DNA from 3 places in the Micromonospora sp. LH3U1 genome. Region 3 is predicted to be linked to each of the others. Evidence: riboswitches for the same ligand, from Rfam matches in the RefSeq annotation. Region 3 holds a riboswitch; each other region holds the start of a gene.
The links. Region 3 has a riboswitch for cyclic di-AMP ahead of PCA76_RS14610 (LysM peptidoglycan-binding domain-containing protein). Riboswitches for the same ligand answer to the same signal wherever they lie in the genome.
Positions count from the first base shown of each region.

Region 1: linked by a shared signal. The riboswitch ahead of PCA76_RS00440 (C40 family peptidase) and the one ahead of PCA76_RS14610 (LysM peptidoglycan-binding domain-containing protein) in region 3 are both predicted to bind cyclic di-AMP.
Region 2: linked by a shared signal. The riboswitch ahead of PCA76_RS02845 (coiled-coil domain-containing protein) and the one ahead of PCA76_RS14610 (LysM peptidoglycan-binding domain-containing protein) in region 3 are both predicted to bind cyclic di-AMP.

Region 1 covers NZ_CP116936.1:93,176-96,440, reverse strand. The annotation lists gene PCA76_RS00450 (pyridoxamine 5'-phosphate oxidase family protein) at 1-186, opposite strand, end outside; gene dcd (dCTP deaminase) at 287-865, shown strand; gene PCA76_RS00440 (C40 family peptidase) at 934-1,974, opposite strand; cyclic di-AMP (ydaO/yuaA leader) riboswitch at 1,987-2,122, opposite strand; gene PCA76_RS00435 (N-acetylmuramoyl-L-alanine amidase) at 2,357-3,265, shown strand, end outside.
Region 2 covers NZ_CP116936.1:608,705-611,969, forward strand. The annotation lists gene PCA76_RS02840 (carbonic anhydrase) at 1-141, shown strand, start outside; gene PCA76_RS02845 (coiled-coil domain-containing protein) at 199-1,218, opposite strand; cyclic di-AMP (ydaO/yuaA leader) riboswitch at 1,223-1,353, opposite strand; gene PCA76_RS02850 (YibE/F family protein) at 1,520-2,794, opposite strand; gene PCA76_RS02855 (copper-translocating P-type ATPase) at 3,159-3,265, shown strand, end outside.
Region 3 covers NZ_CP116936.1:3,240,425-3,243,689, forward strand. The annotation lists gene PCA76_RS14595 (nitroreductase family protein) at 1-575, opposite strand, end outside; gene PCA76_RS14600 (ArsR/SmtB family transcription factor) at 572-907, opposite strand; gene PCA76_RS14605 (ThuA domain-containing protein) at 973-1,635, shown strand; cyclic di-AMP (ydaO/yuaA leader) riboswitch at 1,790-1,961, shown strand; gene PCA76_RS14610 (LysM peptidoglycan-binding domain-containing protein) at 1,962-2,618, shown strand; gene PCA76_RS14615 (hypothetical protein) at 2,714-3,085, opposite strand; gene dinB (DNA polymerase IV) at 3,212-3,265, opposite strand, start outside.

The sequences.
Region 1 (3,265 bases), 3.1 Mb from region 3:
GGAGTCGATGATGAAGCAGAACAGACCCTCGTCGGTGATGACCGGGGAGACCGGATGGACCCGGGGCCCGCCATCGGCGCGGACCGTGGCCAGGTAGCCGAAGCCCGGCCCGTACTGCTGGAGGAGAACGCGGATCCCGTCGGCGAGTCGGGGCTCGTCGGCGGCGAATTCGGACCAGGAAGCCATGCGGGCATTCTATCGAACAAATGTACGAGCGGCGACCTCGACGCGCTGGTCACCGGCCACCGAATCCTACGGCTTTGGGTGCCGCCGCTATGGTGGTCCGATGCTGCTCTCCGACCGCGACCTGGTCTCCGAGATCAAGGCCGGCACGCTGGGCCTGGAGCCGTTCGAGCCCACCCTGGTCCAACCGTCCAGCATCGACGTGCGACTCGACCGGCTGTTCCGGGTGTTCAACAACCACCTCTACACACACATCGACCCGGCCATGCAGCAGGACGACCTGACCTCGGTGGTCGAGGTGCCCGACGGTGAGCCGTTCGTGCTGCACCCGGGGGAGTTCGTGCTCGCCTCGACGCTGGAGGTCATCTCGCTGGGCGACCAGCTCGCCGGCCGGCTCGAAGGGAAGAGCTCACTGGGCCGGCTCGGTCTGCTCACGCACTCCACCGCCGGCTTCATCGACCCGGGCTTCTCCGGTCACGTCACGCTGGAGCTCTCGAACGTGGCGAACCTGCCGATCACCCTCTGGCCCGGCATGAAGATCGGGCAGCTCTGCATCTTCCGGCTCTCCTCGCCGGCCGAGCACCCGTACGGCTCGGTGGTCTACGGATCGCGCTACCAGGGCCAGCGAGGGCCGACGCCGAGCCGCGCCTGGCAGCACTGGCGCACCTGGCCCACCCGCTGAGCGGTACGACAGACAGACGACGAGGGCCCGCCGCGAGGAATCGCGACGGGCCCTTCGGTCACCCTTGATCAGCCTGGGCGGCCGTAGCTGTGGATCGGGCCGTCGTCGACCTTCTTCATCTTGACCGGTTGACCGGCCTGCGAGGCGTGCACCACCCAGCCATTGCCGACGTACATGCCGACGTGGTGGATGTCGCTGTAGTAGAAGACCAGGTCGCCGGGGCGCAGGTCGGCCTTGCTGACGTTCTTGGTGACGCGGCTCTGCGCGGCGGCGTTGTGCGGCAGAGACACACCGGCCTTCGCCCAGGCGGCCAGCATCAGCCCGGAGCAGTCGTACGAGTTCGGGCCCTCGGCACCCCAGACGTAGGGCTTGCCGATCTGCGCGCAGGCGAACTTGACCGCCGTGCCCGCAGCGCCACCGGGATAGCTGCCGGGGCAGGGAGCCGGGCGCAGCGAACCGCCGCCACCGTTGCCGTACACCTTGATGCGCAGCTTCTGCAGCCGGTCGATTTCCTCGTTGATCTGCTTCTTCTTTGCCGCCAACTGGGCCTCGGTGAGGGTCAGCTGGGCCACCATCTCGTCCAGCGGCGCCTTCTGCTTGGCCAGCTCATCGCGGAGGTCGGCCACCTGCCGTACGTCCTGCTGCTGGTTGTGCGCGAACCGGTCGAGCATCTCGAGCTGGCTAACCGCCTCGCTGGGTGACCGGCTGCCCAGCACCGCGTTGACGGTCAAAACGTTCTCGCCCTTGTACGCGCGCACGGCCAGCGCGCTGACCTTGTTCATCGCGGCGTCGACCTGACGCTCCAGCGGGCCGATGCGTGCGGCCAGCGCGTCCGCCTGCTTGCGCTTGGCGGCGAGGTCGGCGCGGGTGGCGTTGTGCCGTTCGATGACTGGTTCGAGCTTGTTCCAGTCGGCGTCGATCTGGCGCTCGATCTCGGCGACGGACGGGTCGGCGTGGGCCGCCGTGGCGCTGCCCGTCAGGACGACGGCGACGCCGGCCAGCGCGGCGACAGCGGTGGTGAAGCGGGACCAGCGTGAGCGCGGCGTGATCGACGTCGGGCCGGCTGCTGCCGGCCGCTCGTACGACGGCCGCGGGGCATGGAGTGCCACCGGGTTCCGTACTCCTTCTTCCTGACCGCCTACCGGGTTAGCTGACGGGTTCGGGCGGGAAGTCGGCGCCCTACCGCAGTGGCTGCGGATTCACCCCGAGGGACCTGGGTCCCCGGTTCGCTCGGAAACGACTCGGCGGTGTCGGTCCGTTACCGCCCGGGCTGGGCGGAACTGATATCGGGCCGACGAATGACCAGAGTAGAGACGCCTGTTACCGATCCGCAACCCGTGCGGCCGTGACACTCCGTACCGATCAGGGAGCGTCACAGGCTGTACGCGAAGATTTCTTTCGTAACGCGTCGAGACATGGAAAGCTATTGACGCAGACTCCCGGGCGGCGCGAAGGTGACCTCACCTTCATCCGTGAAATTTAGGGGGTTCGATGCACCGTCCAACCCTGTCCCTCCGGCGGCGTGCACTGCTCACCGCCGCCGTGGTCGCCGCAGCGACCGCGGTACCGCTACCCGCCGGCGCTGCCGCCGCCGCACCCACCGCCGACCGCCAGCAGCAGTACGCCGCGGCGGCAGCGGAGTACGGCGTGCCGACCGGTGTGCTGCTCGGCGTCTCCTACCTGGAGTCCCGCTGGGACAGCAACGCCGGCACACCGAGCACCAGCGGCGGCTACGGCCCGATGCACCTGACCGACGCCCGCCACGTGGTCGCCCTGCCTGAGCGCGGCCACCACGACACCGCCGCCGAGGACCCGCGTGGCGACGACTCCCGACCCGCCCTGGCGCCCGCGCCTCGGCAGGCCGAAGACCCCGCGCCGCCCACCGCCGCGTTGCAAACCGTGGACGCCGCCGCCGCGCTGACCGGCGCGGCACCCGAGGCGCTGCGCACCGACGCGTACGTCAACATCCGGGGCGGGGCGGCGCTGCTCGCCGCGTACCAGCGGGAGTTGGGCGCTCCGGTTGGCGCCGGCACCGACCCGGCCGCCTGGTATGGCGCGGTGGCCCACTACGCCGGCGCGGACAGCGCCGATGCCGCAGCGGCCTTCGCCGACGAGGTCTTCACCACGATCAGCGCCGGCGAGTCCCGGGTGACCGACGACGGCCAGCGGATCACGCTGCCGGCCCGCGCGGTACAGCCGGAGCGTTCCTGGCTGGACCGGCTGGGCCTGCGCCGTCTGGCCCGCCCGGACGGACTGGAGTGCCCTCGCACCATCTCCTGTGAGTGGATCCCCGCCCCCTACGAGGCGTTCGGCGACGGGGACTACGGCAACCACGACCTCTCCGACCGGCCCGCGCGGCAGAAGATCGAGTACATCGTCATCCACGACACCGAGGCGAGT
Region 2 (3,265 bases), 2.6 Mb from region 3:
CAGGGGCGGTGCGCGGTGGTGGGCGTGTCGTACCGACTCGCCGCCGGAGCGGTGCGCCCGGTGGCCGCCGTGCCGGCTGGTTTCGGGACGCTCGACGTGCCGACCGGATCCCCCGATCCGGCCACGCCTTCCGCCGCCTGACGCGTCGAGGGCCGCCCCGCGCGACGCGGAACGGCCCTCGACGGGGAATTGTGCGGGTCAGAGCAGCGACATGTGGACGTGGTCGGTGTGGTTCGACGGCCCGCTGTACGAACTCCAGCCGGTCGCCGGGAACCAGATCTGCCGGTTCCAGATCACGTAGTAGATGCCGAGGCGATCGGCGTTACGGATGAGGAACGCGGCGACGTTGTTGCCGTACGTCCGGGTGTCCTCGTTGTGCCACGGGGCGAAGCCGCTCTTCTGCAGCGACCAGTCGCAGGCGCGGCCCTTCGGGTGCTCCCACGGCCCGCCGGAGCGGTAGCAGCCGACGAACCGGTTGAAGCCGGCCCGCTTGACCTCCTTGTACGCGTGCAGCGTGCGGGCGGTGATGCAGCCGGACGTGGTCGGGTCGTTCTCGCTGCACGACTGGGGCTTCCAGTCACCGTCGGCGCTGCGACCCGGGCCGATCTTCGCGACCATCGAGGTGGCGTCCACCAGGCCGCCGGTAAAGCCCTTCCCGCCGACCAGGGAAAGCGCCTTGTCCGCCTCGCTCTTCCGCTTCGCCATCACGGCGGTCTGCTTCTGCTGCTCGCGGACCTCCGCGTCGAGGGCCAGCTTGGCTTGCTCGGCGCGGGCCTTCACCGTGTTGACCTCAGCGAGCTTCTTCTCGTTGACCATGTTCATCTCGTCGAGCGCTGCGGCGCGCTCGACGAACGAGTCGGGAGCGTCGCTCTCCAGCAGCATCGCGATCGCCCCGATCCGGCCGGTCCGATACGACTGGGCGGCGATCTGCCCGACCTGTGGGGCCAGCGCGTCCAGGTCGGCCTTGGCCCGGTCGACCTCCAGGGCCAACTCCTGCTGCCGCTTCTTGGATTTGTCCAACTGGGACTTCGCGGCGGAGTAGTCGCGGTTGGCCTTTTCGATGACGTCGTTGAGCAGCTTGGGCTCGTTGTCCTCCTCGTGCCCGGACGGTGTGGGGGTCGTCGGGGCGGCGTTGGCCGGGAGGGGGCCGGCGAGCACAGTCAGTGCGGCGATCACGGCCACCACGGGTGTCAACCAGCGGCGTAGGGGTGCCGTCACAATGTTCCCTTCCGTCGACCGCCGACCGGGTTAGCTGACGGGTTCGGGGCGGAAGTGGCCCCTACCGCTGACGCGGATTCACCCCAGGTACCTGGGTCCCCGGCTCGCCGCTTGGCGATTGGGCGGTGGCACCGCAGGCGCCGCGTCGCGCCTTCATCGGTAACCGGCAGCGAGGTTACCCGAGAGTCGACCGGGTGAGCTACGCCTGGATGCCGACCAAAAGTGTCATTTCGCCATAGCGTTGAGTGACCAGTGACGTGGTTCTCAGGGCGGCTACCTGATCTGGTCACGCTGAGGAGTGTCACCATGCCGTTTCCGTGCTCCTGTTCGACTCCGGCCACCGGTCGGTGGCGGTGAATGGGGGCGGGGTCCGCGGTTGATCCGGCTCGTCTGCGCGCCCTGCGGCGGTCACCACCGCGGCCAGCCCGGTGGTCAGCGGCACGGCCGCGATCAGACCGAGTGTGGCGACGGCGCTGCGGACGATTTCCTGCGCGAGGAACTCGCTGGTGAGGATCTGCCCGATCGGCCGCGAGTCGGCGGTGAGCAGGAGCAGCAGCGGTAGCGACGCGCCCGCGTACGCCAGCACGATGGTGTTGACAGTGGAGGCGATGTGCGCGCGGCCGACCCGGGTGGCCGCACGGTACAACTGCAACCGGGTCAGCCCGGGGTTCGCGTTCGCCAGTTCGGTGACGGTGGCCGCCTGGGTGACCGTCACGTCGTCGAGCACCCCGAGCGAGCCGATGATGATTCCCGCGAGCAGCAGGCCGTGCAGGTCCACGTCTCCCTGGAACATCGACAGGGTGGTGGCATCCTCGCTGCCGAAGCCGGTGAGGTGGGTTGCGGCCGTGGCGATGGTGGCGAGCACGCCGGTCAGCACCAGGCTGCCGAGGGTGCCGAGGACCGCGACCGAGGTCTGCGCGGTGACCCCGTGCGTCAGATAGAGCACGACGAACATGATGAGGGCCGCGCCGACCACCGCCATCAGCAGGGGCGATCTGCCGGCGCCGATGCCCGGCAGCACGAAGGTGAGCAGGATGGCGAAGCTGGCGGCCAGCCCGGCGAGCGCGGCCAGGCCCCGCCACCGACCGAACGCGACGATCGCCGCGGCGAAGACCACCGCCAGCCACACCATCGGGGTGCCGCGCTGGTGTTCGGCGATGTTCCAGTTGCTGAGGGCGGGATCGGTCGGATCGGTCAGCTCGACCAGGATGACCTCGTCGCCGACGTCGACCCTGGGGGCACCGGGCCCGTCGGGCACCGGTGTCTGCACCTTCTGGCCGGCGGTCGGCCCGTCGTCGACCCGGACGTCGACCGTGCCGCACGGCCCGGCGCCGCCCCTCGGCGCGCCCTCAGGAGTCGACGGCACCGGCGGGCACGGCTCGGTGACCACCCGGGTCACCGTGCCGGGATAGCGCGGTACGTCCGCCCCACCGTCGGTCTGCGGTGGACCACCGCGCGGCCAGAGCAGCACTGCGGCGAGCACGGTAGCGACGAACAGGGGCACCACGGTCACGACGAGGATCCGTCGCACCCGGGGCGGGGCGGACGGAGCGGGGCGGGTGTGGTCGGAACCCAAGGCGAGACTCCCAACGATCCGGTGCGGGGTACGTGTCAGCGGGCCGGTCGGTTCACCGTCACCGCGCAAACGGACCGAGAGGCGCGCCGGATCGCTGGCTGACGAGCACTTGATCACGGACGGTCAGTGCCGGGCCCGGCTGGCCGGGGACCGGGCCACAAAATGGAGGCACCGGTGGTCGACTGTGCGACGGCGGACGGGGGGTCATCGTGGGGAATGCTAACCAGCCCGATCCGGGGCTGCAGGGCGCGGCGGAGTGTCGGCGGCTGAACCGCCCACGGGGCGGCCCCCGGCGCGGCATGTTGGAGACATGCCCGCTCCGTCACCGCCCGACCCCCAGCAGCACGCTGCCCCCGCCGCGCCCATGCAACACGACGAGCACGCCGGGCACGACAAGCACGCCGGGCACGATCCCGCGATGTTTCGTCGCCGCTTCTGGGTCTGCCTGGTGCTCACCGTGCCGGTGGTCCT
Region 3 (3,265 bases):
ATGCCGAGCAACTCGGCCATCTCCCGCTCATAGCTGAGATGGCTCGTGGTCCACGCGGTGCCCAGCCCGCGTTCGCGGGCGGCCAGCATGAAGCTCCAGAACGCCGGGATGACGGAACCCCAGGCCCCCGCCTGTCCCCGGACGCTGTCCAACTCGGCGCGTGACTCGACGCGCAGGCAGGGGATGAGCAGCAACGGGACCTCGTGCAGGTGGTCCGCGAGGTGCTGCAGGCTGCCCGCGATCCTGCCCCACTGCTCGGAGGCGAAGTTCATCCGGCTGAAGGCCGGCCCGGTGCCGCCCGATGCCGGTGGTGGCGCCATCAGACCGAGGCGCCACAGTCGGGCGACGGCAGCCCGGGTCTCCTGGTCCTCGACGAAGACGAAGTCCCAGCGCTGCCTGTTGCGGCCGCTGGGTGCCTGAAGCGCGATGCTGAGGCAGTCCTCGATCACGGCACGGGGGACCGGGCGTCGCAGGTCGAGACGCTTGCGGACGGCGCGGGTCGTGCTCAGGACCTCGTCGGCGGACAGGCCCAGCGTGTTCGGCGCGATCTGCCCGGTCGGTCCGGCGTCGGTCATGCGGGCACTCCCACTCGCTCGGGCAGGTCGAGGTTGGCGATGATCCCGGGGAGGAGCCCGGGAAAACGGTCATTGATCTCGTCGGCACGCAGTTCGTGGCGACGGAAACTGCCGTTCGGTGTGACGCGCAGGACGCCGGCGGCCCGCAGCACCTTCAGGTGGTGCGAGAGCGTGGAGATGCTCACCTCGGACAACGCGTCGAACTTTCCGCAGACGACACCACCGGCCTGCGCCAACTGCCGTACGACGCTCAGGCGCACCGGGTCGGCGAGGGCGCCGAGCAACGTGGCCAGGTCGACCGAGGCGAGATCGGGATGATGCAGGGCTCTCATGGACGCCATGCTAGCTTTCAATTCGTGATTTCGAAAACTATCCAAATGCTGAGCGGAGCACGGCCATGCCTGTCGACACTGTGATCTTCAGCGGGGATGGTCCGCACGCCGACCCCTGGCACCAGTTGGCCGAGACCAGCGCCACGATCGCCAGCCTGCTCGGCGACGAGGACCAGGTCGCGATCGTGACCTCCGTCGACCAACTCGAGGCGGCACTCGACGGCGCCCGCCTGCTGGTGGTGAACGCGAGCGCGGACCGTTCCACCCCGATCCCCGAGGACGAGGCCTTCGCCCGCATCCTCGACCGCTTCCTGGCCCGTGGCGGCAGCCTGCTCGCCACCCACAGCGCCACGATCGCGTTCCCTCAGCTGGCGAGCTGGCGTTCCGCCCTCGGCGCCGCCTGGGACCACGGCCGGACCTTCCATCCGCCGATCGGCCCGAGTCTCGTCCGGCGCACCGGTGTCGAGCATCCGATCACTACCGGTCTCGGTGACATCGAGGTCCACGACGAGCGCTACACCGACCTGGAGCTGGTCGACGGCGCCCAGATCGAGCCCCTCTACGTCCACGACGAGGGCGGTGACACCCACCCACTCGTCTGGGCGCGCACCATCGGGACCAGCCGGATCGTCTACAGCGCGCTCGGGCACGGCGTCCGGTCGTACGAGTCGCAGGGGCACGTCGAGCTGCTGCGCCGCATCGTGGCCTGGCTCCGTTACGACGTCTGATCCGCAACGGTCCACGGTGGTCACTGCACAGTGTCCACTCGCTCGCAACCGCTGCGGGTCACGCCCCGCGTAGCCCGGTGAAGAACTTCACAGGGGTTGGGCGATCGTCGCCGGCCGTGCCTAACGTCGGTCGGGTTCGCCACTGCGGACACCACGACCGGCAACGCCAAATCCTGCCCCCGGTCGTCGGATACCAATAACCCGGGCAGGAGCGGGGGACCCAATGTTCCTCGGTGCACGTCACCTCGGGGTGAAGCCGCCACCGCGCGGCCGGGCTCCTCGGCCCGAACCCGACAGCTCACCTCGCCGGCGTGGAGGAAGCACACATGACGTCTGTTCACACGCCCCGTCACCGACGGGTCACCACCCGCCGCATCGCCGTCGGCACCCTGGCCGTCGGTGCGGTCACCGGCGCCGTCGCCCTCTTCGGCCCGGCCGCGCCGGCGCAGGCCGGCGTCAACTGGGACGCGGTCGCCAGGTGCGAGTCCGGCGGCAACTGGAAGATCAATACTGGTAACGGCTACTACGGCGGGTTGCAGTTCTCGCAGGGCACCTGGGCTGGTTACGGCGGCAAGAAGTACGCCGCCCGCGCCGACCTGGCCAGCCGTGGCGAGCAGATCGCCATCGCCGAGAAGGTGCTCGACGGGCAGGGCATCGGCGCCTGGCCGACCTGCGGCAAGAAGGGCGGCTCGTCGGGCGGCTCCGCCACGAAGTCCTCGACGAAGTCGTCGAAGTCCACCGCGAAGGCCACCACGCCGAAGGAACGTTCGTCGCGCGGCGAGCAGCCGGCGACCCGCAACCACGAGCGCACCGCGCCCGCGGCGGGTGGCGAGACGTACGTGGTCAAGCCTGGCGACACCCTGTCGGAGATCGCAGACAGCCACCGGCAGGTCGGCGGCTGGCAGGCCCTGTACGAGCGCAACCGGCAGCTGATCGGCACCAACCCGGGTCTGATCTTCCCGGGTCAGCGGCTCAGCCTCTGACGGATGACACGCGAACGCTCGGCCGGTGAACCGGCCGAGCGTTCGCGTGTGGGGTGCTGATCAGCCCGACTGTCCGTGCCCCCGACGGACCGCCGTCACGCAGCGGAGGCGGACGCCTTCGACTCTCGCTGTGACGCCACCGGGCCGGCGTTCCAGCCCCAGCGGGGCGCCGGTGCCGCGCTCTCCCCGGGCCGGCCCGTCCCGACCCCGTCACTGTCGTCGCCGTCGATGGTCGTGTCGACCGAGGCGGGCGTGCTGCGGGCCAGTCGCAGCGACTGCTCGGCGCCGTTGCGGGCCGCGCACGGCCAGGACTGCCCGGCGCACTGGAGGTTGCGGCAGTGCCCCTCGTCGTCCGGCTCGTGGGCGCTCAGCACGTCGATCGCCAACTGCCAGAGCAGCGGGTCGGTCACGTCGTGCGGGCGCTCGGCGCTGCGGCTCGGTCGGTTGCTGGTGTCGTCGTCGGACATGGTGGGTCCCCCCCTTGGCAGGCTGTACCCCCCAAGGGTCACCCGTCAGCCGCAGGCTAAACCGCCGGCCTGCTGTGATGTGTCTCCGGTCGCAGCTCCGACGTCCGAACACGGCACGCATACCGGTCAATCCGGCAACAGCGGCATCTCGACGCCCGGATCCCGGCCGAGCAGCACCGC